DNA from 2 places in the Brochothrix sp. genome. Region 1 is predicted to be linked to the other one. Evidence: predicted binding sites of a transcription regulator. Region 1 holds the regulator's gene; the other holds the start of a gene.
The links. The regulator Rex, encoded in region 1, represses fermentation and respiration genes when NADH is low (regulators of the CRP and FNR family bind a similar motif). The targets are predictions, from matches to a motif close to TTGTGAAATATTTCACAA.
Positions count from the first base shown of each region.

Region 2: a site for Rex is predicted at 10,840-10,857, ahead of yeiL (transcriptional regulator YeiL). Genes of this name have one in related genera too.

Region 1 is NZ_JAFYUW010000122.1:1,219-15,785, forward strand. It holds gene IKV95_RS08350 (hypothetical protein) at 1-730, shown strand, start outside; gene IKV95_RS08355 (PadR family transcriptional regulator) at 900-1,220, shown strand; gene IKV95_RS08360 (DUF1700 domain-containing protein) at 1,213-1,815, shown strand; gene IKV95_RS08365 (DUF4097 family beta strand repeat-containing protein) at 1,812-2,750, shown strand; gene IKV95_RS08370 (ABC-F family ATP-binding cassette domain-containing protein) at 2,873-4,801, opposite strand; gene IKV95_RS08375 (redox-sensing transcriptional repressor Rex) at 4,963-5,628, shown strand; gene IKV95_RS08380 (peptide ABC transporter substrate-binding protein) at 5,896-7,545, opposite strand; gene IKV95_RS08385 (hypothetical protein) at 7,753-8,940, opposite strand; gene IKV95_RS08390 (TraX family protein) at 8,959-9,597, opposite strand; gene def (peptide deformylase) at 9,632-10,183, opposite strand; gene pdhA (pyruvate dehydrogenase (acetyl-transferring) E1 component subunit alpha) at 10,741-11,856, shown strand; gene IKV95_RS08405 (alpha-ketoacid dehydrogenase subunit beta) at 11,858-12,835, shown strand; gene IKV95_RS08410 (dihydrolipoamide acetyltransferase family protein) at 12,936-14,252, shown strand; gene lpdA (dihydrolipoyl dehydrogenase) at 14,256-14,567, shown strand, end outside.
Region 2 is NZ_JAFYUW010000170.1:9,595-29,137, forward strand. It holds gene rnc (ribonuclease III) at 72-773, shown strand; gene smc (chromosome segregation protein SMC) at 811-4,353, shown strand; gene ftsY (signal recognition particle-docking protein FtsY) at 4,378-5,370, shown strand; gene IKV95_RS10760 (ABC transporter ATP-binding protein) at 5,718-6,653, shown strand; gene IKV95_RS10765 (ABC transporter permease) at 6,640-7,428, shown strand; gene IKV95_RS10770 (ABC-2 family transporter protein) at 7,512-8,210, shown strand; gene IKV95_RS10775 (MFS transporter) at 8,391-9,617, shown strand; gene IKV95_RS10780 (DUF2087 domain-containing protein) at 9,617-9,883, shown strand; gene IKV95_RS10785 (DUF6198 family protein) at 10,151-10,789, opposite strand; gene yeiL (transcriptional regulator YeiL) at 10,902-11,573, shown strand; gene IKV95_RS10795 (LysR family transcriptional regulator) at 11,634-12,533, shown strand; gene IKV95_RS10800 (carboxymuconolactone decarboxylase family protein) at 12,645-13,400, shown strand; gene IKV95_RS10805 (aldo/keto reductase) at 13,429-14,409, shown strand; gene IKV95_RS10810 (cupin domain-containing protein) at 14,443-14,850, shown strand; gene IKV95_RS10815 (putative DNA-binding protein) at 15,031-15,369, shown strand; gene ffh (signal recognition particle protein) at 15,381-16,745, shown strand; gene rpsP (30S ribosomal protein S16) at 16,843-17,115, shown strand; gene IKV95_RS10830 (YlqD family protein) at 17,211-17,603, shown strand; gene rimM (ribosome maturation factor RimM) at 17,610-18,128, shown strand; gene trmD (tRNA (guanosine(37)-N1)-methyltransferase TrmD) at 18,128-18,877, shown strand; gene rplS (50S ribosomal protein L19) at 19,009-19,353, shown strand.

The DNA of each region.
Region 1 (14,567 bases):
TGCAAAAAAAGGTTATGAATACAACAGTACGATGTTTAGCGTTTGGGGACCAGATTTCAGTGTCAATATGATGCGTTATATGTTCCCTTATTTCTTGCCTTTTTGTTTTATTCTCGTGATAACGGGTGTGTTAGGCAGCGATATTGAAACAGGGAAATGGCGTTTTTTAACAACCTTACCACTCAAAAAGAGCCGTATTATGGGTGCGAAAAAATTTGTAGCTTATGGAATTGGCTTTGTCTTTATCGCTTTGCTATTCTTATTATCATTCTTTATTGCTGGTACAGTCAATGGCTATAGTTATAGTGACTATCCTGTACTCGTAAAGGATGTAACGGGTTATCACTTTATTACAATAACCAAGCAATTACTGCAAGTTATTCTGCTGGTTAGTGCGGCAATGTATTTTATTGTTAATCTGACCACTGTTTTATTATTGCTGTTTAAAAATACAGTCATCACGATGATTGTTGAGTTAGTGTTATTAATAATAACACAACAATTAACGCAGCGATTTGAAGCAGTAGAAGCAACCTGGTTAGCATTTAATCCGTTTATTTTATTTTATTTTAACATTGTCGATATAACAGAAGGGAACATCGTCGATCATTTTAAATCAGCTTATTTTACAACAGGAACAGGTATATTAGTGTTGCTCGCTTCGAGCATTATTTGTTTGATTATTTCTCGTTTTTTAGTTAATAGTGAGCGTTTGGTACTCAAGGCGTAACCATTAAAAAAGTGTCCTAAGCTTGTGTTTGGATGCTTTTTTTTGCGGAGATAACTATATTGATAACTTTTTAACTAATAAATATAACTAACAGTGTTGACAACCAATATTATACGTTGTATAGTATGTATATATTATATGACGTATAGTATTAGAGGGGGACAAGCTCATGAATTTTCAAATAGGTGCGGCGTTACTCGATTTCTGTGTACTGGGTGTTTTAGCACGCGAAGATGCTTATGGTTACGCCTTAACAGTTGAGGTAAAAAAAGTAATGGATATTAGTGAATCAACCTTATATCCGGTCTTGCGCCGACTTAAGAAAGACGAACATGTTATTACGTATGATGAAGCTTATCAAGGAAGAAACAGACGTTATTACAAAATTACAGAAAAAGGTCTGGCACATAAAGAATTATTAGCCAGTGAGTGGGAAATTTTCCAAGGGAAAATAAAACAAGTTGTTGAAGGAGAGGGCAAACATGAATAAAAATCAATTTATAATGACTTTATCAAAGCATTTAAAACGATTACCAGCTGAAGAAAGAGACGATATACTAACATACTATAGTGAATTTATCGATGAAGGTATGACAATGAAAACTGAAAATGAGGTGATAGCAGAAATTGGAAGTCCAAAACGTATCGCACGGGAAGTTACCGCTGATTTTGCTATTAAAGAACTGAATGATAAAGATACCTCAGTAAAACGTCGCTCAACAACCTTGTGGTGGGTGATGGCAGGAATTCTTTCAAGCCCAGTAACATTACCTCTTATGGTAGTAGTAGTGGCTTTGCTAATGGTAGCAGCAGTTGTAAGTTTAACACTCGTTGTTTGTTACGCAGTTGTTTTTATTGCCTTTACAATCAGCGGTCTTGGTGCAGCTATAGCAGGTATACTTATTATTCCAGAAAATGTTGCATCGAGTTTTTTCTTTGTCGGTATTGGTTTTGTGGCAATGGCAATCGGTGGGTTACTAATGTTACCTTTTAAAACGTTTTGTCAGTTTTTATTCAAAGTTATCTCGGGTACAATTCAAAAGTTGTATCGTAAAATTCAATCAAAACGAGGTGTCAATCGATGAAAAAAATAAGGACCAGTTTATTTTTATTACTATTAGTAGGTTTAATACTTATAACAGTTGGTTATTTTAAAGGACCAGCTTACAGCCTGACATGGAATAATAATCGTTTAGTACCGATAGAATATGTAACGGAAACACAAAAAGTAGCAGCGTTTAAAAACATTGCTATTGATGTGAAAGATGCTGAAGTTGAAATTATTTCTGGTGATGTAGCAGGCGTAACTTTGACACATAATAAAGAGGCTAAAATGGTTGTAACATCGACAGATAATCGTTTGGAAGTTAAAGGAAAAGAAGGTGTCAGTAATGTTCAAATTGGTTTAACGTCGAGTTATCCCAAAGTAACGATTACGGTTCCTAAAAATAGTAAATTGGATCAATTAGTAATTACGAATCGTAGTGGCGATGTTAAAGTTGAACAGCAAGATGCTAAAGAAATCACTTTGGATTTGAAGAGTGGGGATGTTAATTTTTCTGATGTAAATGTAGCAGGTGATTTGAAGATACAACAAAAATATGGGGATTTACAGCTTGACCAAGTGAACAGCAAAATACTGGCAGTTCTTAATAACGCAGGCGATACTAAAATCACTAAAAGTAAGTTTGAAAAATTCGAGTTTGAGGGTGACTACGGTGATATTAATGTGAAAGCAAGTAAGTGGAATCAATCTACGATTAAAAATGCAAGCGGCGATATCTCACTAACTGATAATGATATGTTTGGTGAAAATGTGATTACTAATCGTTATGGTGATATTAAAATCAAGAGCCCATCAACTTTGGCAGTAAAAGTCATCACTAAATATGGCGATAGTTATTTAAATGGGAATGAAATTAACAGTAATTATCACACGCAAACTAAGCAGACAGAAAACAGCTTAAGCATTGAATCAAATTCAGGTGATGTAGCCATCGATGTGAGAGAATCTCGCTAATGAAGGTGACTAAAAATCGAATGTGTATTCTCTGTATTATCATGATTATCATCGCATTATTTATTATCGAACGTTATTAAAAAAAGAACATCGGTTATGTTTACCGATGTTCTTTTTGCTGTTTATTCGGATAACGCTTCCCAATCCACAAATAGTTTTTCTAAGATAGCTTGAGCCTCTAATAACTCTTTATGATAGGTTTGTGTTTGAGCCACGTCACCAAATACTTCTGGCTGTGCAAGTGTATGTTCCAATTTTTCAATTGTTTCTTCTGTTTCTGCAATTTTCAGTTCAAGAGCTTCGATTTCACGTTGCTTTTTTCGGGCTTGTTGAGCAATTGCTTTTTCTTCTGTGTAGCTTAATTTGCGATCATTGGGTGTATCAATTTGTTGTTTTATTTCAGTTTCTGCCGCTAAAATCTCAGCGCGTTCAGTTTGAATGGCAAGTTTTTCAACATAATAATCATAGTCTCCTAAATAGGTAACAGCGCCTTCAGCAGATAATTCAATTACTTTGTTCGCAATACGGTTAATGAAATAACGGTCATGCGAAACGAATAGTAATGTACCTTCATAATCTATTAAAGCATTTTCTAAAACTTCTTTACTATCGATATCTAAATGGTTAGTAGGTTCATCTAAAATCAGAAAATTGGCATGTTGGAGCGTTAATTTAGATAATGCTAGACGAGCTTTTTCGCCACCACTCAACATATTAACAGCCTTTTTCACATCATCGCCTGTAAAGAGGAAAGACCCCAAAATAGTACGTATGATTTTTTCATCCAAGCTTGGATAAGCTGACCAAAGTTCTTCCAATACAGTTTGACGACTATTCATCGTTGCTATTTCTTGATCATAATAGCCAATCTCCGTATTTGCGCCAAAATTGAAACTGCCAGCTAATGCTGGTATTTGTTTGATTAAAGTTTTTAACAATGTTGACTTTCCAACACCATTAGGACCGACAAGAGCAATAGCGTCAGTGCGTTTAACATCAATATTCAAATTAGAGGAAAGAGGCGTACCTTCATAACCAATCGATAAGTCTGTTGTTATAAGGGCATCTTTTCCACTTGGTTTATCAATCGTAAAACCAAAATGTGCTGCTTTTTCATCACCTTGAGGTTTATCTAAACGATCAAGTTTATCGAGTTGTTTACGCCGTGATTGAGCACGTTTAGTTGTGGATGCACGCACTATATTACGTTGAACAAAATCTTCTAGTTTAGCGATTTTATCTTGCTGTTTATCAAATAATTTCCATTCTTTTTCCAAATCAGCTGCATATTGTTCGAGGTAATGCGAATAGTTACCCACATAATGCGTCGATTTTTTACGACTAATACTATAAACTTGGTTGACCACACGATCTAGAAAATAACGGTCATGTGAAACGATAAGTAACGCACCGCGGTAGTTAGAGAGGTAATCCTCTAACCATGTTAATGTCTCGATATCTAAATGGTTAGTCGGTTCATCTAAAATTAAAATGTCATTTTTGGAGAGTAGCAGTCTTGCTAAGGCCAATCGTGTTTTTTGGCCCCCTGAAAGACTATTAATCACTTGATTATAACGCTCTTCATAAAAACGGAAACCGTGTAAGATTGAGCGAATATCAGATTCGTATTGATAACCACCTTGTTCCTTAAAATCATGTTGCAAATTATCATATTGGGAAGATACTTGCTGATAACGTTCACTATCTTCATAAACAGCTGGCGTTGCAAGTTGTTCTTCTAAGGAACGCATTTTGGTTTCCATTTTTTTTAAGGGTTCAAAAACGGTCAGCATCTCATCCCAAATCGTACGATCAGATTCCAAGCCAGTATTTTGAGCTAGATAACCAATGGTAACATCTTTAGGTTTACTAATCTGACCTGTATCGTATGAAATTTGTCCAGCGATTATTTTTAATAAGGTTGATTTACCAGCACCATTTTTACCAACTAAGGCAATTCGATCATTTGTTTGGATTTCCAACTGTATATTTTCGAGCACAGGTTCGGCTCCGAATAGTTTTGTAAGTTGACTAACTTGTAATAATATCATGTAAGCACACATCCTTCTCTCTTATTAGTTTAACTGATTTTCTCGTAAAAGGGAACGTACACAATTAACAACATTATATGACGATGCTATCTAGCCAAATTTAATAAATACCTATACAATGGTATTAACGAATTGAATCGTTCAAACAAAGGAGTGGTACCTTGTTTAACAAATACCCTGATATACCTAAAGCATCTGCAAAGCGTATGGGTTTGTATTATCAGTATGTAAAAACATTGGAAAACAATCAGATAGATCGTGTCTCATCAAAAGAGATAAGTAAAGATCTTCGGATTGAGGCAGCAACTGTGCGCCGTGATCTTTCTTATTTTGGGGCGTTAGGAAAGAAAGGGTACGGCTATAGTGTAGAAAGTTTAATGACATTTTTTGAGGATCTTTTTTCAGATACACATAGTCGTTTGATGGCAGTTGTGGGCATGGATTTATTGGGGAAATCATTGTTACACTATCCTAGTTTTAGTGCAGCCAATATGTCAGTGAGTTGTGCATTTGATTTTACTGATAATGAGGTGGGCACAATTGAAAATGGTGTTCCGATATATAGCATTAGTGATTTCAAAAAAATAATAGAAGAAAAACAGATTGAAACTTTGTTGATTGCCTGTTCTGGTGATGAAGCGACACAGTTGATGGGAAAAATCCCAGGAACATCAATCACAACAATTTTGAATTTTAGTGCAGTGGCAATTCACGCACCAAAAACTGTTTTAGTACGCACGATTGATTTTGCTGAGGAACTGCAAATCCTTTTTTCATTAAATAGTCGTGTGCAAACATTGGCCTCGCAATTAGAAAAAACAGAATAGTTTTCAAAAAAACGTATCGCTGTTTAGCGATACGTTTCAGGTTGTAGAAAAAGTAAAACTAAACTGTTATCTCTTTTATAGTTCACTTAAAATCCTTTTTCAAAAGATTAGTAGACTAAAGACAAATGCTAAGATAGTAGGAAAGACAAGCGAACAACGGTGCGCGTACTGATGGTACGTAATCCTATGTGAGTGAGGAGTAACGACCTAGGTTTGCCGTTTGTATTCAGTAAAAAACGTATCGCTGTTTAGCGATACGTTTTTTTGTTATTTTACAGTGATATATTTATAACTATAAGGTGAACCAAAGTTATGTTTTACTACATTAGCAACACGATCTTTTTGTAACAATGCTGTTTGTTTTTGATAGAGTGGTGTGATGGCATACTCTTTATTTACAAGAATGTTTTCAGCAGCCACTAAGTTTTTCCAGCGTGCTTCATCGTTACCCGCGTTTTTATTATCAGCATCATTTAATAATTGGTCATAGGTTGTATTTTTAAAACCAATGTAATTTTGACTACTTTTAGATTCGAAAATATTAAGATAAGTCGTAGCATCTTTATAATCAGGCATCCAAGCACCATCTGAAATGTCATAATCTCCTTCGAAATAAGCTTGCTGTTTGTTTTTACTTGGTAAAGCTTTAATTTCAACAGTTAAACCTGGTAAGTCTTTTTGAAGTTGATCTGTGATATATTCAGCGATTTTTTTATCTGTGTCGCTATCAGATGTAAGGTATACAAGATTAATTTTGTCTTTACCTAAAGATTTTTGAGCTACTTTCCATGCTGTTTGAGCTTCTTTTAAGTCTTGTTTTTGTAATGTACCAGCATCCGTTCTAAAATCAGCATTTGTCTCTGGGTTATTAATGAAATTTTTAGGAATAAAACCGTCAGCTACAAAAGAACCATCATCGAGAATTTTGTTAACAAGTGTTTCTTTGTTAATTGCTAAGCTGACAGCTTTTCGTAAGTCTTTATTTTTTAAAGGTGACTCTTTAGTTTCATTTAAACGCAAATAAGCAACAAGGGCATCTTTTTCATTTTGGAAATCTTTAGAGCCACGATATTGTTTAGCAAATTCACCATCTAATACGACACGATCAACATCGCCACTTTGATAAAGATTAACGGCGGTACCTGTATTTTTCACAACGGATACTTTAATGTCATCAACTTTGACATTTTTAGCATCCCAGTAGTTTTTGTTTTTAACATAAGTCCAACCATCGCCACTAGCACTCCAACCTTTGAGTGTGAAAGGGCCATTGTATAAAGTTGTGGCACTTGATGTTCCATATTTATCCCCTTGTTTTTCTAGGTAGCTTTGTTTAATTGGGAAAAAAGTTTGGAAACTTAAAAGTGACGGGAAGTAACTGATGGGTTTAATCAATTCGATTTGTAACTCATAGTCATTGACAGCCTTAACGCCAAGTTCACTGCTTTTTAATTTTCCTTCATTTACTTCTTTTGCATTTTTAATGCTATTTACAAATAAAATTGAATAAGAAGGTGCAGTTTTAGGTGAGACAGCACGTTGCCATGCATAAACAAAGTCTTTTGCTGTGACTGCTGAACCATCAGACCATTTAGCGTCATCTCGTAATTGAATGGTATATGTTTTCTTATCAGCACTAATTTTAGGCAATGACTTAGCAACTGCAGGGATAACATTATCTTGTTTATCGAGAGAATACAATCCTTCTAAAACTTGATTTTGTGCTGTGAAACTTGCGAAATCCTCTTCATTAGTTGTATTAAGGGTTAATAAATCTTCAGTTTCAACAAAATGAACTGATTTATTAGTGGTATTATTTGATTTTTTTTCAGGGGCTGCATTGTTTGAACCACAAGCAGCAAGGACCAAGGTTAATATACTGATGATAGCTATCAAAAATATGCTTTTTTTAGACATGTAATTCGCTCCTTTACTCTATGATAATAGTATTATACATAGCAGATAAGGATTGTACAAGAAATAAATCCGAGTTTTTACATCAGAATTAAAAATCTTTTATAAAGAAGTTATCAAACGCTATTATTAAAAGGTTTCACCGCAATGTTTTAGGCAAAATAAAAACGAAATTCTTATCTTAAAGTAGCGATAGGAATTTCGTTTCTGTTATTTAATAGAGTGTTCTAAATTGAATTGTTCAAATGAACTTTCAGAATAAGCGTGTAATAATTTTTCAGCATAACGTTTTTTAGGGTATAAGAATCGGTCATAGGCTTCTAATAAACTTTGATGATAAATAGAAGGTAACCCTGCGTTCTCTAAATAAACGAAAAGAGCATCAAAGATTGCTTTAATTTTATGTTCAACAGCCACTGTGAGATCTAACTCCGAAGCTTCAAACGATAACTGTGAAGCTATTAGTTGTTCTTCATCAGTATAACTATCGTTGATTAACCCGCTACACCACTTAATATAAAGGTGCATAACATATAAATCGGCAGGATTAATACCATCTGGATAAAACGGATTTAAATCAGGTAATCGTAATTCAATTCGATTGATTTCAGCTTTAAGTGAATTAAACTCATCCATATTAGTGCCTTTTGCACGAACCAACTCATAAAGTTCACGAGAGCCTTCAATGACGCCTGAATCAATCACCTTTTTGAGAGAACAGAGATAAGAGGCTGTATCGCTATAATCTAATAGTATTGGCTGCGTATTATGATAACCTTCTTTTCCTAAGCGAGCAGAACGATAGGTCGTACCGTTAATTGTTTTAGGGCTTGCTGCTAGTGTAAACGTTAAGAAGTAACGATATTTTAAAGCTTGTGCCATTAATCGAATATAAAAATCATTACGTTGTTCCAGTGATAGTAGTTCATTCAATTGATCCTCGTCAAACGAAAAGTTGAAATGAATACCGGAGTACAATTGCTTATAACTACCGTACTTAGCAGCAAGATACATACGATACTCTGTTTTTTCATAGATAACGTCACCAGGAACACCAAACTGCGCCAGTGGAATTTTATCTTCGGGCGGTAAATGACAAGGAGGAACGCTTTGCATCCACAAATACTCATCTTCCAGTCCTTTTTTCACCTTAGCGTTGATGCGGCTGATTTCAGGTAAAAGTGCTTCAACTGAAGAGACAGCAGGTGAGACAATTTCAATCTGACTTTCAGAAAAGTCGGTTGTTATTTCTGGGTTGCAACACTTATCGCCTAGTGTTTTGGGATGCGGAGTCATTGCAAGACGTCCTGAAGCTGTCACTCGCAAGTTTTCTCGTTCCAAACCAAATTTTCCATCAGCAATATTTTGCAATTGTTTGAGTACGACGTGTTGAAACATAGTTGTTAACCTCTCAATCTATTGTTTTAGATACATCACTAGCGTTGCAAGGATGTTAATTATAATGATATGCAGGGGGTAATAAATGTAAAAAAACCATTTCCAACTGCGACCACGTTGCCCATTGTACATGTAAATAAAAGGTAACGCCGCGATAGCATAAAGCTGAATAACACTAAGATGGTCTGTGTATTGGCTTAAAAAAGCAATTGCTAAACTATAGATGGAAAATAACAGCCAGCGATTTTTCAATAGGTAAGAACCAATAATCAGTAAAATACCATACAAACCATAATCGAATGGAAAAATCCAAGCACTCAGTAAAATGAGTCCGACTAAGAAGTAGTTTTTAAACTCAATGCCATATAACGCGAGCATCCCAAGCGCCAAAGTTAAAAAGATATTAAACATTGGTTCTTGCATAAAGAAAAGAGGGATTTGCATGATAACACCTGATAAGGCGATTGTTAGAAAATATTTTTTACGATTGTGGGTATGACGATACCCTTCCGTTAATAAGAAAGCGAAAATTGGAAACGCTAATCGGCCGACAATGCGCCAACCGGAATCCAAGTAAAAGAAAACACCGATATGATCAATCGTCATTGATAATAACGCAATCAACTTTAATGTGAAGCCATCGAGTTTTTTAAACACAGAATGTTCCTCATTTCATATTAAATAGAAACAATTAATCAATCACTGTTACAGTATCTTTAAGTTCGTAAGGGTCTTTATCGTTTATATGATCATAAAACATAATGCCGTTAATATGATCAATTTCATGTTGAACACACATGGCAGGGTAACCCTTAAATCTTAATTTCACAGGTTTAGAATTGATATCAAACGCTGACACAGTGACACGCATATGACGCACAACATATCCTGGGACATCACGGTCCACTGAAAGACAACCTTCTCCACCAGCTAAACATGCATCTTCAACAGAATGACTAACAATTTTTGGATTGTATAGAACGTGGCTAATCAGACGTTCACGGTCATCCAGCAAATGTAGCGCAATAATACGTTTCTCTACTGCGATTTGTGGAGCAGCAATACCAATCCCAGCACGCAATTCATATTTTTCTGCAATTTCTTCATCTTGACTATTTTTTAAAAACGTCAACATGTCATTTCCAATCTTAATGTCTTCCGCAGACAATGGTAAATTTACATCTTTTGCTTTTACTCTTAATGAGGGATGTCCCTCACGAACGATATCTTTCATTGTAATCATAATCCGTTACACCTCTTAAAATTTTTAGTTTGTTTTAAAATATGAAGAATTTAGTGTATGTGCTACGCTAAAAATATGTCCTATATCACTAATATATTATCAGAAAATAACACAAAAGAACATTTAATTGTTTAGGTGCATAATATAGTTAATTTTTGAGTGCATAATAATAGTTAAAATATAATCAATAAATGGTTAAAAATTTAATCAAAATCAAGCTATTAGCAACAAGTCATATCTAAAAATACATATAATTAAAAACAATCGCTTTTGTGTACTAGTATACGACGTTTCTGTCATATAACAGATGAGAACTGTTTTTTTTAGGTATTTCAGCGTGAAAACGCTTAAGCGTAGGCGCTTCATAGGTTTTTGTGTTTTAATAGGTATCAATATTTGACCAAATAGGGTGTGTTTGTTATAGTAGTCATGGAAGCTGTATAATATCATATACGATTTATTTTGCATTAAATCTTGACCTAGTATACAATCAAAGATGTGCTTTATACAGTATCAACTGATTTGGTAACAATTACCTAAAAAAGGAGTGGAGTAACATGGCAATTAAGCAAAAAAAAGTTATTGTCGATGTAAAGAAACAATTTGCAGCAATCGCTAAACAATTTGAACCAGTTCAAGTGTTAAATGAAAACGGTGAAGTTGTAAACCCAGAATACATGCCTGATTTATCTGACGAAAAAATGGTGGAATTAATGGAACGTATGGTTTGGACACGTGTGTTAGACCAACGCTCTACATCATTAAATAAACAAGGACGTCTTGGTTTTTACGCGCCAACAGCAGGCCAAGAAGCTTCACAATTAGCGACTCATTTCGCTTTAGAACAAGAAGATTTCATCTTACCTGGTTATCGTGATGTTCCTCAATTAATCTGGCACGGATTACCGTTAGCGAAAGCTTTCTTATTCTCACGTGGTCATTTTGCGGGAAATCAATACCCTAAAGATTTAAATCTTGTATCACCACAAATTATCATTGGTGCTCAGTATGTACAAACTGCTGGTGTTGCTCTTGGTATTCAAAAACGCGGTGAAAAAAGTGTTGCTATCACTTATACAGGTGATGGTGGTTCTTCACAAGGTGATTTCTATGAAGGAATCAACTTTGCAAGTGCATTTAAATCACCTGCAATCTTCGTTATCCAAAACAACGGCTTCGCTATCTCAGTTCCTCGTGAATTGCAAACTGCTGCACCAACATTAGCTCAAAAAGCTGTTGCTGCTGGAGTACCTGGTGTTGTTGTTGATGGTATGGATCCATTAGCTGTTTATGCAGTTACTCGTGAAGCGCGTGAACGTGCTATCAATGGTGAAGGCCCAACTGTTATCGAAACATTAACTTACCGTTTTGGTCCACATACATTAGCTGGTGATGATCCAACTCGTTACCGTACTAAAGAAATGGATGAAGAATGGTTATTGAAAGATCCAATCGTTCGTTTCCGTAAATTCTTAGAGTCTAAAAACTTATGGACAGTAGAGCAAGAAGAAGCTGTTATCGAACGCGCTAAAGAAGAAATCAAAGAAGCAATCAAAGAAGCAGATGCGATTCCAAAACAAAAAGTTACAGACTTATTAAATAACATGTTTGAAACGCCTACTTCTAATATCGCAGAGCAAATTGCAATCTACACTGAAAAGGAGTCGAAATAACATGGCACAAATGACGATGATTCAAGCGATCACTGATGCGCTTGCAACAGAATTACGTAACGATGAAAACGTACTTGTTTTTGGTGAAGATGTTGGTAACAACGGCGGTGTTTTCCGTGCAACTGAAAACTTACAAAAAGAATTTGGCGTTGACCGCGTCTTCGATACACCCCTTGCAGAATCTGCAATTGGTGGTTTAGCAAACGGTTTAGCATACAAAGGTTTCCGTCCAGTAGCTGAAATTCAATTCTTCGGTTTTGTATTCGAAGTATTTGACCAAGTAGCTGGCCAAGTAGCCCGTACTCGTTACCGTTCAGGTAACACTCGTAACATGCCAGTTGTTTTCCGCGCGCCTTTCGGTGGTGGTGTACATACTCCTGAAATGCATGCTGATAGTTTAGAAGGATTAATGGCTCAAACTCCTGGTCTTAAAGTTGTTATTCCATCAACTCCTTACGAAGCAAAAGGTTTATTAATCTCTGCTATTCGTGATAACGATCCAGTTGTATTTTTAGAGCACATGAAACTTTACCGTTCATTCCGTGAAGATGTTCCAGAAGGTTCTTACACTGTTCCTCTTGGTAAAGCAAACATCCGTCGTGAAGGTACTGACATTACTCTTATCGCTTATGGCGCAATGGTTCAAGAATCATTAAAAGCTGCTGAAGACCTTGAAAAAGAAGGTATTTCTGCAGAAGTTATCGATTTACGTACTGTTAGCCCAATCGATACTGAAACACTTGTTACTTCTATTGAAAAAACTAACCACGTGGTTGTTATTCAAGAAGCTCAAAAACAAGCAGGTGTTGCAGCACATGTTGTTGCTGAAATTAACGATCGTGCAATCCTTAGCTTGGAAGCGCCAGTTGGCCGTGTAACAGCTGCTGATTCAGTGTTCCCATTTGCTCAAGCTGAAACTGCTTGGTTACCAAACAAAACAGATATTTACAACAAAGCTAAAGAAGTTCTTTCTTTCTAATTTAGAAACGTTGTAACTTGAAAGATATAAACAGTATAAGCAATCGCATGTTTTCTGTGTGATTGCTTAAACTAATAGAAATGTTAGGGGATGGATAAAAGTGTCATTTAAATTCAAATTACCAGATATCGGTGAAGGTATTCACGAAGGCGAAATCGTAAAATGGTTTGTAAAACCAGGCGATAAAATCGAAGAAGATGAGCCATTGTTAGAAGTTCAAAATGATAAAAGTGTTGAAGAAATTCCAAGTCCTGTAACAGGTACTGTATTAGAAGTTCATGTAACTGAAGGTACTGTTTCTGTTGTTGGTGATTTATTAATCACTATCGATGCACCAGGTCATGACAATGATCAAGAAGAAGCTGCTCCAGCTGAAACACAAGAGCAAACTCCTGAATCTCCAGCTGCTCCAGTAAACGCTCCTGACCCAGCTGCTCAACAAGCACCTGCATCAACTCCTGCACCTGTTGCGACAGAAGCTGTAGAACGCGAAAATGATCGTGTTATTGCTATGCCATCTGTACGTAAATTTGCACGTGATAACGGTGTGAGCATCTCTAGCGTTGCCGGTTCTGGTAAAGCAGGTCGTGTTCTTAAAGAAAACGTTGAAGCATTCTTGAATGGTGATTCTGCTGCAGTAGCATCATCAACTGAAGAAGCTGCTCCAGCTGCAACTGCAACTGAAAAAGCTGCTCCAGCACCAATCGCTCCAGGTGAACGTGAAACTCGTGAAAAAATGTCAGGTATTCGTAAAGCAATTGCTAAAGCAATGGTTAACTCGAAACACACTGCACCTCACGTAACTTTAATGGATGAAATCGATGTATCTGCACTTGTTGCTCATCGTAAACGTTTCAAAGAAGTTGCTGCTGCACAAGACATTAAATTAACTTACTTGCCATATGTTGTTAAAGCATTAACAAGTGCACTTAAAAAATACCCAGTATTGAACGCATCTATCGATGATTCATCTGATGAAATTATCTACAAACATTACTATAACATTGGTATCGCTGCTGATACTGATCGTGGTTTATTAGTACCTGTTGTTAAAGATGCAAACACTAAATCTGTTTTTGCTATCTCTGCTGAAATCAATGAATTAGCTGTTAAAGCACGTGATGGTAAATTAGGCGCTTCAGAAATGAGCGGTGGATCTACAACTATCTCTAACATTGGTTCTGCTGGTGGACAATGGTTTACTCCAGTTATCAACCATCCAGAAGTTGCTATTTTAGGAATTGGCCGTATTGCTGATAAAGCAATCGTAGTTAATGGTGAAGTTGCAGTTGCTCCAGTAATTGCCTTATCATTAAGCTTCGATCACCGTATCATCGATGGCGCAACAGCTCAAAATGCAATGAATCATATCAAACGATTACTGGCTGACCCAGAATTGTTATTAATGGAGGGATAAATTATGGTAGTAGGCGATTTTCCAATTGATGCAGAAACAATCGTTATTGGTGGGGGACCTGGTGGATATGTAGCTGCCATTCGTGCCGCACAACTTGGTCAACAAGTAACTTTAATTGAAAAAGAAAACCTTGGTGGAACATGCTTAAACGTTGGTTGTATTCCTTCAAAAGCATTGATCACTATTGGTCACCGTTATCAAGAAGCTCAACATTCAGATATCATGGGTGTTTTAGCTGAAGATATCAAATTAGACTTTACGAAAGCTCAAGAATGGAAAGGCGGCGTTGTTAATAAATTAACTTCAGGCGTTGCT
Region 2 (19,543 bases), on a different contig from region 1:
TGATGAGGGTATGTTGTTCTGTCCATTGGATGAACGGCATCCCTCACTCATTTTATAAAAGGAGAATTAAAATGAAAACATTAAAAGAATTGCAGGAACGTATTCAGATTTCATTTAAACAAGAGGCATTACTTGAACAAGCATTCACGCATGCTTCTTATGTGAATGAAAATCGAAGCAAAGGTTCTAAGCATTATGAACGGTTGGAATTTCTTGGTGATGCAGTATTAGAGCTAACAGTTTCAGATTATTTATTCAATCGTTTTCCAGAACGTCCAGAAGGCCAACTAACAAAATTAAGAGCAGCTTGTGTGTGTGAAGGTGCTTTGGTCGTTTATGCAAAAGAATTAAACCTCAGTGACTATTTCCGTATTGGTCGAGGAGAAGAAAATGCTGGCGGACGTACACGTGACGCATTAGTCGCGGATATTTTTGAAGCATTTATCGGGGCAATGTATTTAAGTGAAGGCATCGACTGTGTACGCTCATTTTTAGGAAAAGTTATTTTTCCGAAAATTGATGATGGCACTTTTGAAGCAAATAATGATTATAAAACCTTATTACAAGAATGGTTACAAAAAGATGGCGATATTTCCATCTCATATGAGATTTTATCTGAAAATGGTCCAGCACATGATAAAGCTTTCCAAGTGCGTTTAGTGGTCAATGGCGAACCGCAATCAATGGGTGAGGGTCGCACGAAAAAAACAGCAGAACAATCAGCCGCTCAAGCAGCGTTAGCATCATATCAGTCACAGGAAAAGAACAGCTAAAGGGGGAACAGTCGCAATGCAATTAAAACGTTTAGAAATGCATGGTTTCAAATCCTTTGCAGATAAAGTTGCAATCGATTTTGTACCAGGTATTACGGCTGTTGTTGGGCCAAATGGAAGTGGAAAAAGTAATGTTACAGAAGCTATCCGTTGGGTGTTAGGTGAACAATCAGCAAAAGCATTACGTGGAGGCAAAATGAGTGATGTTATCTTCTCAGGGAGTGATTCACGCGCAGCGATTAATATTGCTGAAGTAACACTTGTATTTGATAATGAAGATGGCTTTTTACCAGATGATCATACAGAAGTCAGCGTCACACGTCGCGTCTATCGTAATGGTGATAGTGAATTTGAAATTAATCAACAAGCATGTCGCCTTAAAGATATCGTAGAGTTATTTATGGACTCTGGATTAGGACGCGAGTCGTTCTCGATTGTGTCACAAGGTAAAATAGATAGTATTCTTAATAGTAAACCCACTGAACGTCGTTCTATCTTTGAAGAAGCAGCAGGCGTTTTAAAATATAAATCACGTAAAAAACAAGCAGAAACAAAGTTAGTCGAAACTGAAGACAATCTAAACCGTGTGCAAGATATCCTTTTTGAACTTCAGGATCAGGTGGAACCATTAGAAATTCAGGCAGCTATCGCCAAAGATTATCTTGCTCAAAAAGAAACACTAGAGAAGTATGAAGTTGGTGTTTTAGCAGATGAAATCCAGGAGCTAACAAAAGAGGCAGATGCTACAACTGTCGCTTTACATCAATGGCAATCTAAGTTAATCGATAGTAAGAAACAAGCACAGTCACTTTTAGAACAATGGCAAGCGAAAAAAGATTTATTTGCGAAAGTGACACGTGATGCAGATGTTATTCAAGAAAAATTAGTTGAAACAGCGCGCGAACTTGAACGTGTTAATGGTCAATGTGACGTACTAAAAGAGCGGGCACTTCATGGTCAAGCAAGTGATTCTGATGTAGTTGAACAACTCGAAGCAATTAACGAGATTATTGTGAGTGCAACTGCTGAAAAAGAAACACAACAAGAACGTTACGATGTACTCTTGCAAAAAGTAACAGTGATGCGTGAATCTGTGAAACAACTACAAAACTATCTGGATGGTAAAGTAGAATGGACACCGGAGAAAATTGAGCGTTTGAAAAATGATTACATCGATGTGCGACATGAGCAAACGAATTTAAAAAATGAAAATGTTTTTTTCATTAAGCAACAAGAACAAAATCAACAACGTTTAGAAAAATTACGCAGTGAAAATGCGAACGTGATCAAAAATCATACCGAAACGGATGTTTTACAACAAGAAAAACAACGTCTTTTAGCTGAAAAAACAGCAAACATAGAGAGTAAACGTGCTGAATATGAGCAACTGACACAAAAACTTAAAGCTACAGAAGCTGATGCAGCAGTCGCAGACAATCAGTTATATAAAGCCTATGAAATGCGTCAACATGCAAAAGCAAAGCATGATACATTAGTTGATTTAGAAAATGATTACGCAGGTTATTATCAAGGCGTTAAGATGCTATTAAAAGAACGTCAACAATTCCCTGGGTTGATCGGTGCTGTTGCTGAACAAGTAACGATTCCATCACGCTTCGATACAGCAATTGATATTGCTCTGGGTGCAAGTACGCAACATATTATTGTCGAAGACGAACAAACGGCGCGTGCAGGTATTGGCTATTTAAAATCAAACCGTCTAGGCCGTGCAACATTCTTGCCTATTACAACAATTAAACCACGAGTAATGCCTAACGATGTCATCCAACGTTTACAACAACACGATGGCTTTTTAGGAATTGGAGCCGACTTAGTTACAATTGAGCCACGTTTCCAAGGGATTTTAGGCAACTTATTAGGTCAAGTAATTATCGCAGATACCTTAGTTAGTGCGAACCAATTGGCAAAATTAGCAAATCATCGTTTTCGTATTGTGACACTTGAAGGGGATGTTGTAAATCCTGGTGGATCAATGACTGGTGGGGCAATGAAACAAAACAAAGCGCCTTTATTAGGACGTAAAAATGAGATCGCTACTTTAGCTAAACAATTGGTACAGATGGAAGAGGTTATCCATCAACTGGAAGATAAAGTGAACAGTTTAAAACAAACGGTTATAAGTACGCGTGAAACACGCGATAGTCTAAGAGTTGAGGGTGAACGTCTAAACTTTGAAGTACAGCGTATCGAAGAAGATATTGCATCAACAACAGCAGCGATGTCACGTATTAATGAAAATATGCATATTTATGACTTTGACGTGAAAGAATTGACTGATGAAAATAATTCATTGGCACAACGATTGGCAGCAAACGAAGCAAAAATTGCTGAGATGGCACAAACATTAATCTCTCAAGAAACTGCGATTGAGCAAGCAACCCAAAATCAAAATATGGCAGATGAACAACGTGCTGAACAAGTTGAAAATCTAACAGCACAAAAAACAGAGCTAGCGGTATCAGAAGAGAAATTAACACATGCCAATACTAAGTTAGCAGAAATGCGTGCCACATTAAAAACGAATAATGAACGTCGTGAACAACTGCAAGAAAAATTAACGTTTATTCATACACAACAAACGGAACATGCATCTTCAAGTGAACAACTTGAAGCATCTCGTGTAGCTTTGGAAGCTGTAATGTCAGAAGTCCAAACGCAATCAGATTCACTAAAAGCGAAACGTATTGATGTAGAAGCTGAGCTTAACGAAGTGGCCTCGACACGTGAGTATCAACTCAACGAAGTGGCGACCTATGAGAAACAATTCAATGAAGCATCGATGAATTTAGAACGATTCACAAGTGAACGGACGTATCGTTTAAGTGCGTTGATGGATAACTATGAATTAACTTTAACCGATGCCTTAGAACGACCAGCTTTGACGTTGCCAATTGAAGAAGCGAAGAAAAAAGTGCGTTTGATTAAACGTACAATTGATGAATTGGGGCCTGTCAACATTGGTGCCATCGATGAATTCCAACGTATCCAAACACGCTATAATTTCTTGACGCAACAACAGACAGATTTGTTGACGGCCAAAGAAACGTTAAACGTGACCATGAGTGAGATGGATGAAGAAGTTTCTCGTCGTTTTTACGCAACGTTTATGCAAATTAAAGATCAGTTTGAAAAAATCTTCCCTAAAATGTTTGGTGGAGGACAAGCTGCTTTAGTATTAACAGATCCAGAAGACTTACTGAATACAGGTGTTGATATCGTTGCACAACCGCCGGGTAAAAAGTTACAAAACTTGATGTTATTATCAGGTGGTGAACGAGCTTTAACTGCAATCACGTTGTTATTTGCGATCATTGAAACCCGTCCTGTACCATTCTGTATTCTTGATGAGGTCGAAGCAGCATTAGATGAGGCAAACGTTTTACGCTTTGGTTCCTATATGCAAGCATTCCAAAAAGAAATGCAATTCATTGTAATTACTCACCGTAAAGGTACAATGGAAGCAGCGAATGTATTATATGGTGTAACAATGCAAGAATCAGGGGTATCTAAATTGGTATCTGTTCGTCTGGAAGAAGCAAATGTGTTAACTAACACTTAAAAACAATAAAGCGAGGGCAAATAAATGGGCTTTTTTAAACGCATGAAAGATAAGATGACAAATTCATCGACAGAAATGACGGATAAATTTAAGACGGGTTTAGAAAAAACACGTGATAGTTTTTCAGGCAAACTTAATTCATTAGTGGCACGTTATCGTACGGTTGATGAAGACTTTTTTGAAGAATTAGAAGAAATTTTAATCATGGCTGATATTGGTGTTAATACCGTTATGGAATTGATTGAAGAATTAAAAGAAGAGGTAAAACTTCGTAATATTAAAGAAACAAGTGCGCTTTATGAAGTGATTTCAGAAAAATTAGTTGCTATATATGAAGAAGCGGGCGAAACAGAAACTGAGTTGAACATTAACAATGAAGGACTCAATGTTATCTTATTCGTTGGTGTTAATGGTGTTGGTAAAACCACGACCATTGGTAAATTAGCACACAAGCTTAAAGCAGAAGGTAAATCAGTTATGCTTGCAGCTGGTGATACGTTTCGAGCAGGCGCTATTGAGCAACTTGAAGTTTGGGGCGAACGCGTAGGCGTACCAGTCGTTAAACAAAAAGAAGGCTCTGATCCGGCATCAGTTATTTATGATGCGTTGCAAGCAGCTAAAACACGTCATGTTGATGTACTTATTTGTGATACTGCAGGTCGTTTACAAAACAAGGTAAACTTGATGAGTGAATTAAGCAAAGTGCGCCGTGTTATTGAACGTGAAGTACCTCATGCACCACAAGAGGTATTACAAGTAATTGATGCGACAACAGGCCAAAACGGTCTACAACAAGCGAAGGTTTTTGGTGAAGCAACAGATGTCACAGGTATCGTATTAACTAAGCTTGACGGAACAGCTAAAGGTGGGATTGCCTTAGCCATTCGTCGTGAGTTAAAAGTACCCGTTAAATTTGTAGGATTAGGTGAACAATTGAATGACTTACAAGTCTTCGATTCAAATCTATTCGTCTACGGCTTGTTTGGCGATATGATTGATGCTGAAAAAGCTGAATAAAAGATTAAAATACTAATACTAAGCTCATCATTGATATACCAGTGATGAGCTTTTTTGCTTTGTTTTTTAATAACTTGCGAGTAACATTCAATCGAGTGAGTACAATTTTTTTCATATAAAAAGGGTGATCGCTTAACGCGACATTATAAAAAATGAATTGTTAGTATACAAAGAGGTTTCTGTTAACGCTAACAAACAGTTATCGCTTTTATTAATGCTATACTAAAAGTAATTTGAATGAACTTTTGAATACATTATTGATGTTAAAATGAAAAATAGTTATTAAATCATCTTATTTTTATGAAAAATTTGAGATTGCAACAAAGAAAGAAGGGGTTTCTTTGGAAATGATAAAAATTGAAAGCGTTACCAAATCTTTTAAGCAGAAAAATAAAAAAATTATCGCCGTAAATAATGTTAGTTTAACTGTTGAACAAGGTGATATGCTCGGACTCATAGGTGTGAATGGTTCAGGCAAATCGACGTTAATTAAAATGATGAATGGTATTTTATATCCTGATCAAGGTGAAATAATAATTAATGGTAAAAATCCATGGAAGCATCAAAAAGAAATCGCATATCAAATTGGCAGTATTTTTGGACAAAAATCACAATTATGGTATCACCTGACACCTAGAGAAACGTTTATGTTCTTGGGATCTGTTTATAGCGTTAAACTCGCAGCGTTGAAATTACATGTCGCAGAGTTAATTCAACAATTTGACTTGCATTCTTTTGTTGATAGACCCGTGCGGAAATTAAGTTTGGGACAACGAATGAAATGTGAAATTGTTGCTTCATTAGTGCATAATCCGAGTATCCTTTTTTTAGACGAGCCGACAATTGGTTTGGATTTAATAGCAAAAGATAGTTTGACAAATCTATTGTCTGAATATAATAAAGTGCATAATAAAACAATGGTGATTACAACACATGATATTAGTGATATAGCAAAATTGTGTAACCGGGTTGTTATTATCGATCAAGGAGTGATTATTTACAATGGAACAACAATAGCACTAACTGAGAAATTTGCGAATATTGTTTTGTTAGAAATTGTTTTAGCAAGTGATATAGCTCAATTACCTATTGAAGTATTACAACATGAAAAAAGTGATGCGTATACACATAAAATAAAAATAAATACCGATAAAATTGCAGTTAGCGAAGTATTTAATAAATTGGAAATATATGAAATCATCAGATACTATCAACACTCTTTAGATTTAACAGCTATTGTGAGAGTGTTGTTTGAAGAAGGTGTGATCGATGACAGGAAATAAATATTTTAATATGATTGTTTTAGGGCTAAAAGAACAACTTATTTATGTTAGAGCGATGTTGTTTAGACAATTTCTAATGGTTACAATCATGATTATTTTTGTTAATTTATGGTCTGTTGTTTACCAAGGTCAAACAGAAATAAACGGTCATTCATACAATCAGGTTATTTGGTATTTATTAATTACAGAAGCTTTTTTTATGTCTCGTGCACCAGTTGCTTATAAAATAGCGGACGAAATTAAAAATGGTACATTTGCTTATACATCATCACGTCCATACAGTTATGCACTCTATCATTTTTTTGTATCTTTAGGAGACTCATCATTTAAACTTCTAACAAACTTTATTGTAGGTGCTGTTTTAGTTATGCTATTAGGGATTAAACTAAATATCAGTTTTTTAGCAATCCTTTGTTTTTTCCTTGTAATGCTCATTGGTTATATTATCGATTATTGTTTGCAATTTATGATTGGCACGTTTAGTTTTATACAAGAAGAAATTTCGGGTTATGTATTTATTTATGAGAAGTTGTTATTCATATTTGGTGGCATTATTTTTCCGCTTTCGATTCTGAGTAACCACGTCGAACAACTTTTCTTTTTGATGCCATTTGTATATGTAATTGGTTTCCCGGCACAGTTATTAACACAAGGGTTATCAGAGTTAAATATTCTTTATTTAGGACTGCAACTCCTTTATCTAATGATTTTTATAATTTCTGCCAAAGCATGTTATACAAGCTTGAGAAAAAAAACCATGATGAATGGAGGTTGACTATGTTTTATTTGAACTTATTTAAAATGAATTTTAGAAGTAATTATAAATATAAAAAAAATTTTTATATTCAGGTGGTAACTATGTTATTAAATAATGTGTTTTTTTTAGGATATTGGATTATGTTTTTTGATATTTTCGAGTCAGATATTTTCAGTTTAATAGATATCTTTTATGTTTATTCTGTTGTATATGTTGCCTTTGGATTAACACAGTTAATCGCCGGTAATCTTCCTAATATTGCTACTATTATCGCGACTGGTCAATTAGACATTTATTTGATTAAACCACGCAATTCACTTTTATATATGATAATGTCTAAATCTTCTATTGTCGCTTTAGGTGATATTATTTATGGTTTAATTGCGCTGTCAGTTACACTTGTAAAAACCTCAGAATATTTGTTTATACTACTACTATATTGGTTGCTTTTAGTGGTATTAGTCGTAACAGTCATTGCCAGTTATTATATCATTTTAGGATCTTTAACGTTTTTTATAGGCAATTCCAAGGCAATCACAGATACAGGGACTTCGGCGCTTATTATGTTTGCAACTTATCCACAAGTAAAATTAAATCCAACGATGACATTAGTGTTATCGACGATTATTCCATCGCTAATTATTAGTATATTTCCACTACAAATACTTAGATATAGTTCTAGTTATTATCTGTTGTTGCTATTTATAGCAACAGCTGTGTTTCTGTTATTGAGTTTAGTGACGTATAAACAAGGATTAAAAAGATATGAGTCGTCAAATAGTATTAACTTAAATGTCTGAAATAAATGAACAGAATTAAAATGAGAAATTTCAACTTTTAAAATTAAGTAGCTAACTTCGTTATCAGAGGAGATTGCTACTTTTTTTATACAATAAATTTAGCAGGGCTAATTAGCGCACTCGAAAAACAGTTATGATAAGATTAAATTAAGACTTTTATGGTTTAAAGGAGACAGACAGATGGATAATGATATTATAAAATTAGTGCGCAAATTCAATGTTATTACGGTTATGTACAGCGCGGGAATCGTTATTTGGGCCGCTAGTATTGAGTTATATTTACAATCAATTGGCTATACAATTGCTGCAATTATGCTCTTTAATTCGTTTTTTTGGATATTCAGTACGTTGAGTGAAATACCAGCAGGGGTAATATCCGATACGTTTGGTCGAAAAAAAGCGATGTTAATCAGTTGTATATTAAGAGGCTTTGGTCTCGGATTATTATTTATACCATCCCATCAGTTGTGGATATTGTTGCTTTTTGGTTTGTTAACAGCGGTTAGTGAGTCTTTTAACTCAGGAACAATGTCTGCATGGGTAATTGATAAAGTGAAAAGTATCGACGAAAAATATGACATTGAAAATATTTTTAGTAAAAATAGCTTGTTTTTAACATCAACATCCATGGTAGTAGGTTTTGTCGGTGGGAAAATATTAGGGGTGAAAAACCTTTCTTATCCTCTTTTAGCAGGAATTATCTTATTTATAATCACCATTGTTTATATTAGTCTTTTTTTCAAGGACAATTCGCACCAACAGCAAGACAATCAACCTATCAATTTATTTAGTGGTTTTGTATCTTCGTTTAAGGAAGGTTACGCTTTTTTACGAACAGATAAATTATATTTTTCACTCTGTATTTCATTTTTACCGTTAATTTTATTAATCGTTGCGCCGAGTAATCAATGGCAACTCTACTTTGGAAACGAGTATGGCGGTGTTAAAATAACAGCCTATATATGGGTTGGAATGGGTTTATTTGGGATAATAGGTTCGAGAATTCCTCAGCTATTAGCGAGGGTTATTAAAAATAAACTGAGCAGTTTGCAATTATTATTATTATTAAATATGTGCGCCATTATATTGTGTGTTGTAATAACTAATGTGTATCTTTCCGTATTATTATTTTTAATGCATGTCAGTTTCACGACAGCAGATGCGATTATTCGAGCAGGACTATTGCACAACACAATCCCAGCTAAAAATACTAATCGCAACACACTTATATCTTTTTTTTACACCATTGAATCTTGTATGACAGCAGTAGTCATCATCGTTATTGGTGTGTTAACAACCCTTATTAATCTAGGAACGATTTGGATTATGTTCGCATTGATTGCGACCATTATTTCCCTACCAAGTTTGCGTAAGTTAAATGGAAAAATTGAAACGGAGGGTTTTTAATGGACTATAGTGAAGAGCAAAAAGAAGTATTGGAACGACATGTTAAAAATAACAAAATCACTTCATTACCCCGTAAATTAAAAAAGAAAGTCGTTTTGTTAGAAGTCATTACAAATGATTTTAAAGATGGGAGATGCTATACAGAGCAAGAAGTGAATACTATTTTATTGAAATGGTATGACGACTATGTCATCTTAAGAAGATATTTAGTGGATTTCAAATTTTTAAAGAGAGAAGAGGACGGTTCATCTTATTATAAAGTTTAACGTATATCGTATTTAGTGATACTACTGGGAAAAGTAAACGACTTGGTTCATCTGTAGAAAATGCGATAGAATGAGTTGTATGAGACATATATAATTCCTCCTTTGGATTGGTTCAGCGACTTTATTTTAAAGGAAATTTATATATGTTTCTATTTTTTGCGTAAAAATAGTGTTAGCGACATATTTTGTCACTAACACTATAAATTATAGAACCAAAAAAAGAAGAACTCTAAAATGGAGTTCTTCTTTTTGGATGTTAAATTTTCTTTATAGCCCGTTATTTTTAACAATAAAAGCTTCAAAAACTTTTTTAGTAAGTGAAATTGTGAAAGTAAGTAACACTAAGCTAATAATTGTACCTTCTCTTACGACAAAGGGTAAAGAACTAGCGACAGAGATAATAATAGAAATTGTTACTGAGAAAATATCGATACCATAACGTAATTTTGCAAAAGGGATAGGATGTTTATTAGAAATCTCTACGCAAACACTTTCAATCGGGAAAGCAAGCGTTTTTAAATTTAAGACCATACCTGTACCCAACCCAGCAACAATCGACCCTAACATAAATAAACCTAACTTACTTGCATAATGTGTAATCTGAATGGCATCAAATACTTGGTATGTGAAAAAATTAATAACGAAGCCAAGTGATAATACTGCAATGGCTTGTATCAAATAGGCCAACGGTTTTTTTGCTTTTGTGAGATAAATATATAACATTAAAAAGCAAAGGTTAACAATCGTCGTCATTGTACCCACTTTAACTGCGAATAGACCAGCTAAGCTTAAATTTAAAGCATTGAAGCTGCTTACTCCAACATTTGCAGCAATAGTTAAACTAATTCCAAAACCTGTTAATGTATAAAATAATAACGATAAAAATAATAAACCTGTTTTTTTCATGTGAACATCATTCCTTTCACTTGTAATATATCAAGAAACGATAGATAATAATGTGAGATATAGCACATTTTTCGAATAAAAAATTTAAGGAAACTAAGATTAGAGGTGCATAATGAAAAAAATAAGCTTGAGTAATGCTCAACACTATAAAAAATTATGGCAACCTGTCAGTAATTTGACATCATTTCAAATTGAAGAAATTGCTCACATTGAAACATTTGAAAAAGGGCAACACATCATTCGTCATGATGAAGGAACAGAAACCTTATTTATTTTATTACAAGGGAAAGCAAAAATATACTTATTACATGAAGACGGTAAACAACTAATCGTGCACTTTGTTCAAAAAGGGGAGTTAATCGGTGAACTGAGTTTGCTTGGTGTTGAAGAACGGACAAAAGATGTGGTTGCACAAATCGATTGTATTTGTCTTGCTATTCCATTAGCCGACTATAAAGAACGATTATTAACAGATATAAGCTTCTTACAACAATTAAATGTTTATTTAGCAAAAAAAATGTTGAATCGGACAGAACGTTTTGGTCAAGGGTTAAATTATCCATTGCTTAATCGACTCGCCGCTTTTATTTTATATACTGAGAATGAAGGACTCTATCATGAAAAACATACCGAGGTAGCAGAATATTTGAGCAGCAGTTATCGTCATCTGTTGCATACTTTTGAACAATTGCGTGAAAAAAACATCATTATTAAGGAAAAACGAGGTTATCGTATTATTGATCGTACGGAGTTAGAACGTTTGGCAGGGGAGATAAAGAGTTGATTATCAAGACTTTATAACATGTCTACGAAGTTATTATCTTATAAAAAAGGAGATGGGAAATTGCTACTTAATCAATTGAAATATTTTGTTGCTGTTGTTGAAAATAATAGTTTTACAGAAGCTGCGAGTCGTTTATATGTGTCGCAATCAGCGGTTTCTCAACAGATTCAAGTGTTGGAAGAAACACTAGGCGTTGTATTATTAACAAGGCAGCATCGTCGTTTTCAATTAACACCAGCAGGCAACCATTTTTATCAACGGAGTAAGATGATTCTTGCACAAGTTGATGAAATGACCAAAGAAACCATAACGATTGGCACAAATGAGGAAGTAGAACTCAAAATTGGTTATTTACGTGTGTATGGTGGTCAAGAACTACATGAAGCCATTACGCAGTTTTCAGAAATATATCCTGAAATTACCCTAAGTGTGATAAATGGGACGCACGAAGAACTTTACCATGAAATAATAAATGATCGTGTTGATATTATTTTAAGTGACCAACGTCGTGCTTTTTCAGATGAATGCGTGAATTTTGAGTTGGTGAAATCACCTATGTATGTTGAGATATCGAAGCGGCATCCATTGAGTGAAACAAACATACTGACCTTGAAAATGTTAGAAAATACACCATGTATTTTAATCGCTGCCAATGAACAAAAAGCAGTCGAAGAGGAGTATTACAAAAATACACTTGGTTTCAGTGGTCATTTTATCTTTGCAGAAAATTTAGAGGCTGGCCGCTTGTTAGTAGCAGCCAATCAAGGTTTTCTTCCAATCGAAAGCGTCGGAACATTGGCGCCCGTCACTAGCAGAGTTAAGCGACTTCCCTTATACAGAACTGAGCAACCCATTATCAGAAATTATTGTGCGTTTTGGATGAAAAGAACAGCTAACTACTATATTGAAGAATTTGCACTGATTTTACAAAAGTTATTACAGAAAGATGCCACTCTATAAATGAGCGGCTTTTTTTGTATAAGTAATACTTATACTAGCGATTAGTAACTCAAATTGATAGGGCATTATCCAAGTATTACAATGAATGTATCATAGAAGAGGGGGAAGAAAATGATGATCACAAAAGCAGCAGAAGCTTATCATGAAAAAATGTTTCCCGACTATCAATCCAGTTTTTTAGAAACGGATCCAGAATTTATTACATTGTTTGATAACTTTGCATTCGATACTGTTATAAATCAAGCTGATTTCGATAATAAAACGAGAATGCAGGTTATCCTTGCCGTTTTGATTGGTTGTCAAAGTTTGGCTGAATATAAGGCGATGTTACCCGCTGCATTAAATTTTGGTGTGTCTCCAATTGTTGTGAAAGAAATTATTTATCAATCCGTTGCTTATTTAGGAATCGGTCGTGTGTATCCTTTTTTAATCGCAACAAATGACATTTTAACAGAAAAAGGTATTGCTTTACCACTTGCTAATCAAGCCACAGTAACAGAAAAAACACGACTTTCAGATGGTGAAGCAGCACAAATTGCTATTTTTGGCGAAGAGATGAAAGGATTTGCGCAATCAGGACCAAAATTAAGTCGCCATATTAACCAGTGGTTAACTGAAAATTGTTTTGGTGACTACTACACTCGAACTGGTTTAGATTTAAAACAAAGAGAGCTTTTAACCGCTTGCTTTTTGTTAGCACAAGGAGGCTGCGAGCCACAGTTAATCGCACATTTTAAAGCAAATATTCGCTTGGGCAATGACCCGGAATTTTTAGTAACGATGATATCCCAATGTATACCCTATATTGGTTATCCGCGCTGTTTAAACGCATTGCGTTGTCTTACTGAAGCTGAAATGAATGAATAAATAAATCTATTAAATAGGAGGAATTACAATGGACTATGTAAAATTTGGTAATACAGGAATGGATGTTTCTAAAATATGTTTAGGCACAATGGGATTTGGTGATCCTAATAGTGGATTCCATGAATGGGTCATTGAGGAAGAAGAAAGTACCGAAGTTATCAAAAAAGCATTAGACGTAGGCATTAATTTTTTTGATACTGCAAATATTTATTCGTATGGAGCAAGTGAAACGATATTAGGAAACGCTCTGAAAAAACATGCCAATCGCGATGAAATTGTTGTGGCAACAAAGGCATACATGAAAATGAAAGATGCCCCTAATAGTGGCGGTTTATCACGTAAGGCGTTATTTTATCAATTAGACCAAAGTTTAGAACGGTTACAAATGGATTACGTTGATTTGTTTATCATTCATAGATGGGACTATGAGACACCCATTGAAGAAACGATGGAAGCCTTACATGATATTGTAAAAGCTGGTAAAGCTCGTTATATTGGAGCCTCTGCGATGTATGCTTGGCAATTTGCAAAAGCACAACAAGTTGCTGAAAAAAATGGTTGGACAAAATTTGTTTCTATGCAGAATCATCTCAACTTGTTATATCGTGAAGAAGAACGTGAAATGTTACCGCTATGTGAAGATCAAGGGGTGGCGGTTACACCATATAGTCCATTAGCATCGGGGCGATTAACACGTGATTGGGAAGCAACAACAGAGCGTTATCTAAAAGATCAAACGGCAAAATCAAAATATGATAAAACAGCTGAACAGGATAAAATAATTGTTCAACGGGTGGCAGAAATAGCGGAAAAATACAATGTGAAACGTGCTCAAGTTGCATTGGCATGGTTGCTTCAAAAAGAAGCAGTGGTATCTCCTATCATTGGTGCAACAAAAATAAGCCATCTATTAGATGCTTTACCTGCAATCGATTTACAGCTAGACCCAGCAGATATTAGCTACTTAGAAAGGGCCTACTTACCTCACGAAGTTGTTGGGGCCATTTAATACAAAGCTAAAGAATGAAAAGGGGGAGCTAAGATGGCAAAGTTTGAAGAAATTAAACAGGGAACAATCTTTCCAATTGGAGAAAAAAACGAGGCATTTGCCCATTATTTTACAGGACAAAGTTATTTGCAAACATTGGTGGCTGATGAAGCTATTGATGTTGGTGTAGCAACAGTCAGCTTCGAACCTGGTTGCCGTAATAATTGGCATATCCACTGTAACGGCTATCAACTATTGCTAGTGACAGGTGGTGAAGGATGGTATCAGGAAGAAGGCGAAGTCGCACAATCATTAAAAGTAGGGGATGTCGTTGCAACGCATGACGGAGTGAAACATTGGCATGGCGCCAAAAAAGATAGTTGGTTCGAACATATTGCCATCACAGCAGGAACACCAGAATGGCTTGAAGCAGTGGCGGATGATTGGTACCAAGCACTTTAGTTATAGTTGAAAAAGATAAGAATGACTTTTGAAAACGCAGAGATCTATCTGCGTTTTTTTGCATAGACAATTTAATTACACATCAATTTAAAATTAAACGCGCTCATTTAGACAAGGTAATTGTCTTTACAGGCAAATACATGTAAAATAGGGGTATGCATAAAAATTGAGGTGAAATCGATGCTTGAAAAAACAACGCGTATCAATATGCTTTTCGCCTTTTATCAACCTTTGCTAACAGCAAAACAAAGCGAGTACATGACGCTGTACTATGAGGATGATTATTCGCTTGGAGAAATCGCTGAAGAGTATGAAATCTCACGCCAAGCGGTTTACGATAACATTAAACGAACGGTGAAAATTCTTGAAACTTATGAAGAGAAACTGGGGCTTGTTGCTGTCTTTAAAAAGCAAAACGATATTGTCACAGGTTTAAGGCATCAAATCACTGAAAATCAGTGGGAAGATCCTAAAGTAACTGCTCTATTAAATGAACTTGATGAAATTAACTTATATTAGGAGGTCCTACAATGGCTTTTGAAGGATTGTCAGAACGATTACAGAATACGATACAAAGAATGCGTGGAAAAGGTAAGATTAGTGAAGCAGACGTTAAAGAGATGATGCGTGAGGTACGCCTTGCATTGCTTGAAGCGGATGTTAACTTTAAAGTTGTTAAAAACTTTGTTAAAACAGTAGGAGAGCGTGCGATTGGTCAAGATGTCATGAGCAGCTTAACACCAGGTCAGCAAGTCGTTAAAATCGTTAATGAAGAACTAACTGACTTAATGGGTGGAGAAGAAAGCAAGCTCACAATGAGCACACAACCTCCAACCGTATTAATGATGGTTGGTTTACAAGGTGCTGGTAAAACAACGACGACAGGTAAATTAGCTTCGTTATTACGTAAAAAATACAATAAGAAACCATTATTAGTTGCTGCCGATGTTTATCGTCCAGCTGCGATTCAACAACTTGAAACACTAGGGAAACAACTGGATATGCCTGTATTTAGTATGGGAGATCAAGTGAGTCCCGTTGAGATTGCTAAAAAAGCAATTGAACATGCTAAAGCGGAACATTTAGATTACGTTTTAATCGATACAGCAGGTCGCCTGCATGTTGATGAAGCATTAATGACTGAATTAGTTGAAGTGAAAGAAATAGCGAAACCTGATGATATTTTACTTGTTGTCGATGCGATGACAGGTCAAGATGCAGTGAATGTTGCACAAAACTTCAACGAAACACTTGAATTAACAGGTGTAGTACTAACAAAATTAGACGGGGATACTCGTGGTGGGGCAGCATTATCAATCCGCTCTGTTACTGGGAAGCCAATCAAATTCGTTGGTATGGGTGAAAAACTGGATGCGTTAGAACCTTTCCATCCTGATCGTATGGCATCACGTATATTAGGTATGGGTGACGTTATGAGCTTGATTGAAAAAGCACAAGCTAACGTTGATGAAGAAAAAGCAATGGAATTAGCGAATAAAATGAAAGATAATTCAATGACATTCGATGATTTCTTAGAACAATTGCAACAAGTTAAACAAATGGGACCATTAGATGATTTATTAAAAATGATTCCAGGTATGAACAAAATGAAAGGCGTCGAAAACATGTCGATTGATGACAAACAAATGGCGCACATCGAAGCAATCATCAAATCAATGACAACGAAAGAACGTACAGATCCAACGTTGTTAAATGCAAGTCGTCGTCGCCGTATTGCAACTGGGAGTGGACGTCCTGTGCAAGAAGTGAATAAACTTGTTAAACAATTTGATGAAATGAAAAAAATGATGAAACAAATGAGTGGAATGGGCGGTAAAAAAGGTAAAAAGAATCCTTTAGCAGGCCTTGGTGGCAATTTTAAACTGCCATTTTAAACTTTTTTGAAGATGTAAAGAAAAAATACTTTACAACCAGAAGAATTGATGGTAATATTAATTCTTGTGAGATACAAATTATGGAGGTGTTATTCAAATGGCAGTTAAGATTCGTTTAAAACGTATGGGTTCTCGTAAATCTCCTTTCTACCGTGTCGTAGTAGCAGACTCACGTTCACCACGTGATGGTCGTTACATCGAAACAGTTGGGACATTTAATCCTTTAACTCAACCAGAAACAGTTGTAATTAATGAAGAATCTGTTTTATCATGGTTAAGCAAAGGTGCGCAACCTTCTGATACAGTTCGTACTTTATTATCATCAAAAGGAATTTTAGAAAAATTCCACAACGCTAAATACTCTAAATAAGATATTAAGCAATCATATTTAATGAAACCGTCCCATCATTTATATTCATTTATGATGTGGGCGGTTTTTTTATTTTATTAAAGAGAGGTGCTCGTATGAATATTTTGCAACGTATCCAAGTCAAGCGAGTCTTAACAACGGAAGCGCTTGAACATATTCAAGAATCTTTTGACCTGAAAAAAAAGCAACTTCAAATGGAAATTGAACAATTGAAATTTCAACAGAAGAAACAGCTTCACCTTTCTAAACAACCAGAAGATAAAATTACAGCCTACTTTGTTAATGAAATAGAAAAACGAGAAGAACAACTTGCTATCATTGTTTATGAAGGCGATCAACTCAATATATTACCCCTCGGTTCTGAAATTATCGAACGGGAAGTTGAAGCGTTGGTGCCGATTAAAGTGGGTGACCAATGGTCGTCAATCCAAACCAATAAAGAAATCGTGATTAAAGACGATATTATAATAGAAATTAGAACGAGGTGAAACACAATGACAGAATATTTGAATGTAGGTAAGATTGTTAATACGCACGGTGTTCAAGGTGAATTACGTGTGATGAGTGTGACCGATTTTGCTGAAGAACGTTTCCAAGTGGGTAATGAATTAACAATGTTTAAACCAGGTGAAACAAAACCGACGAAAGTTAAAATTTTAACACACCGTCAACATAAAAACTTTGATTTGATTACACTGGAAAATGTGTATAACTTAAAATTAGCTGAGGAACTTAAAAACAGCGAACTCAAAATTGAAAAAGATCGTGTACAAGCATTGCCAGAAGGCGAATATTACTACCATGAAATTTTAGGATGCGTTGTTTTTGCTGAAGACGGCTCTAAAATTGGTGAAGTTAAAGAAGTTTTAGAAACAGGTGCCAACGATGTCTGGGTTGTAAAAGATGCCAAAGGGAAAGATCAGTTAATTCCATTTATCCCATCAATCGTATTAGAAGTTGATGTTGCTGAAAAACGTATTGTGATTGAAGTGATAGAAGGGCTGTTAAGCTAATGAAAATTGATATCCTTACGCTATTTCCAGAGATGTTTAAAGGTGTCACTGAATCATCAATTATCAAAAATGCGATTGAAAAAAAGTTGGTCGATGTAACGGCGACTGATTTTCGTCCTTTTTCGACACATCGTCAAGGTCATGTGGATGATTATCCTTATGGTGGTGGCGCAGGGATGCTCTTAATGGCACAGCCATTATTTGACGCTGTAGCGCATTTGAAAAAAGATGAGGTAAAACCCCGCGTTATCTTGCTGGACCCCGCAGGTGTGCCTTATACGCAGAAATTAGCGGAAGAACTTGCACAAGAAGAACAATTAATTATGATTTGTGGGCATTATGAAGGTTATGATGAACGTATTCGCGAGCATCTAGTAACAGATGAAATCTCAATCGGTGATTATATCTTAACAGGTGGCGAAGTTGGTGCAATGGCGATTATGGATAGTGTGGTGCGTTTGTTACCAGGTGCATTAGGTAATGATGAATCTGCTATTACTGATTCATTTTCAACTGGTTTACTGGAACACCCACACTACACGCGCCCAGCAGAGTTTCGTGGGTTAGAAGTGCCTAGTATCTTAACAAGCGGCCATCATGCTAATATCGAGCGCTGGCGCCATGAGGAATCATTACGACGTACAGCAGTGCGTCGCCCTGATTTATTGGAAGTTTATCCATTAACTGATGAAGACCGAGCCTTTTTAAAAGCAGAAAACCTTTTTGAAGCTAAAGAAACAAACATATAAAGAATAACTACTTGTCAGGCAACTAATAATATGATAACATTACATGGTGACTGAAAAAATCAGTCCAATTAACGATATTCCGCTTTGCGTCAATAGTGCGAAAGAATGTCCGTTGAGGAGGAGAAAATTAAATGCATATTCTTGATGAAATTACTAAAGGTCAATTGCGTACTGATGTACCGGATTTCCGTCCTGGTGACACTGTCATCGTACACGCGAAAGTTGTCGAAGGAACACGCGAACGTATCCAACTTTTTGAAGGTGTGGTTATTAAACGTCGTGGTGCTGGAATCAGCGAAACTTTCACTGTTCGTAAAATTTCTTACGGCGTAGGTGTTGAGCGTACATTCCCTGTACACACTCCACGTATTGCTAAATTAGAAGTTAAACGTCACGGTAAAGTACGTCGTGCTAAATTGTACTACTTACGTGAATTACGTGGTAAAGCTGCACGTATCAAAGAAGTTCGTCGCTAAGAATCGCTTAATCGCGTTCAAAGGTACAACTTTTGGAGACCCCTTGTTTATACAAGGGGTCTTTTTTACTGTCCTCGTTGCGAAGACATGAGCTTACGAGGACAGTATGGGACGGAAATTGCGGAGGCAATTGAGTACCAATCCTTTTGATTAGTCTCGTTACGAAGACATGAGCTTACGAGGACAGTAT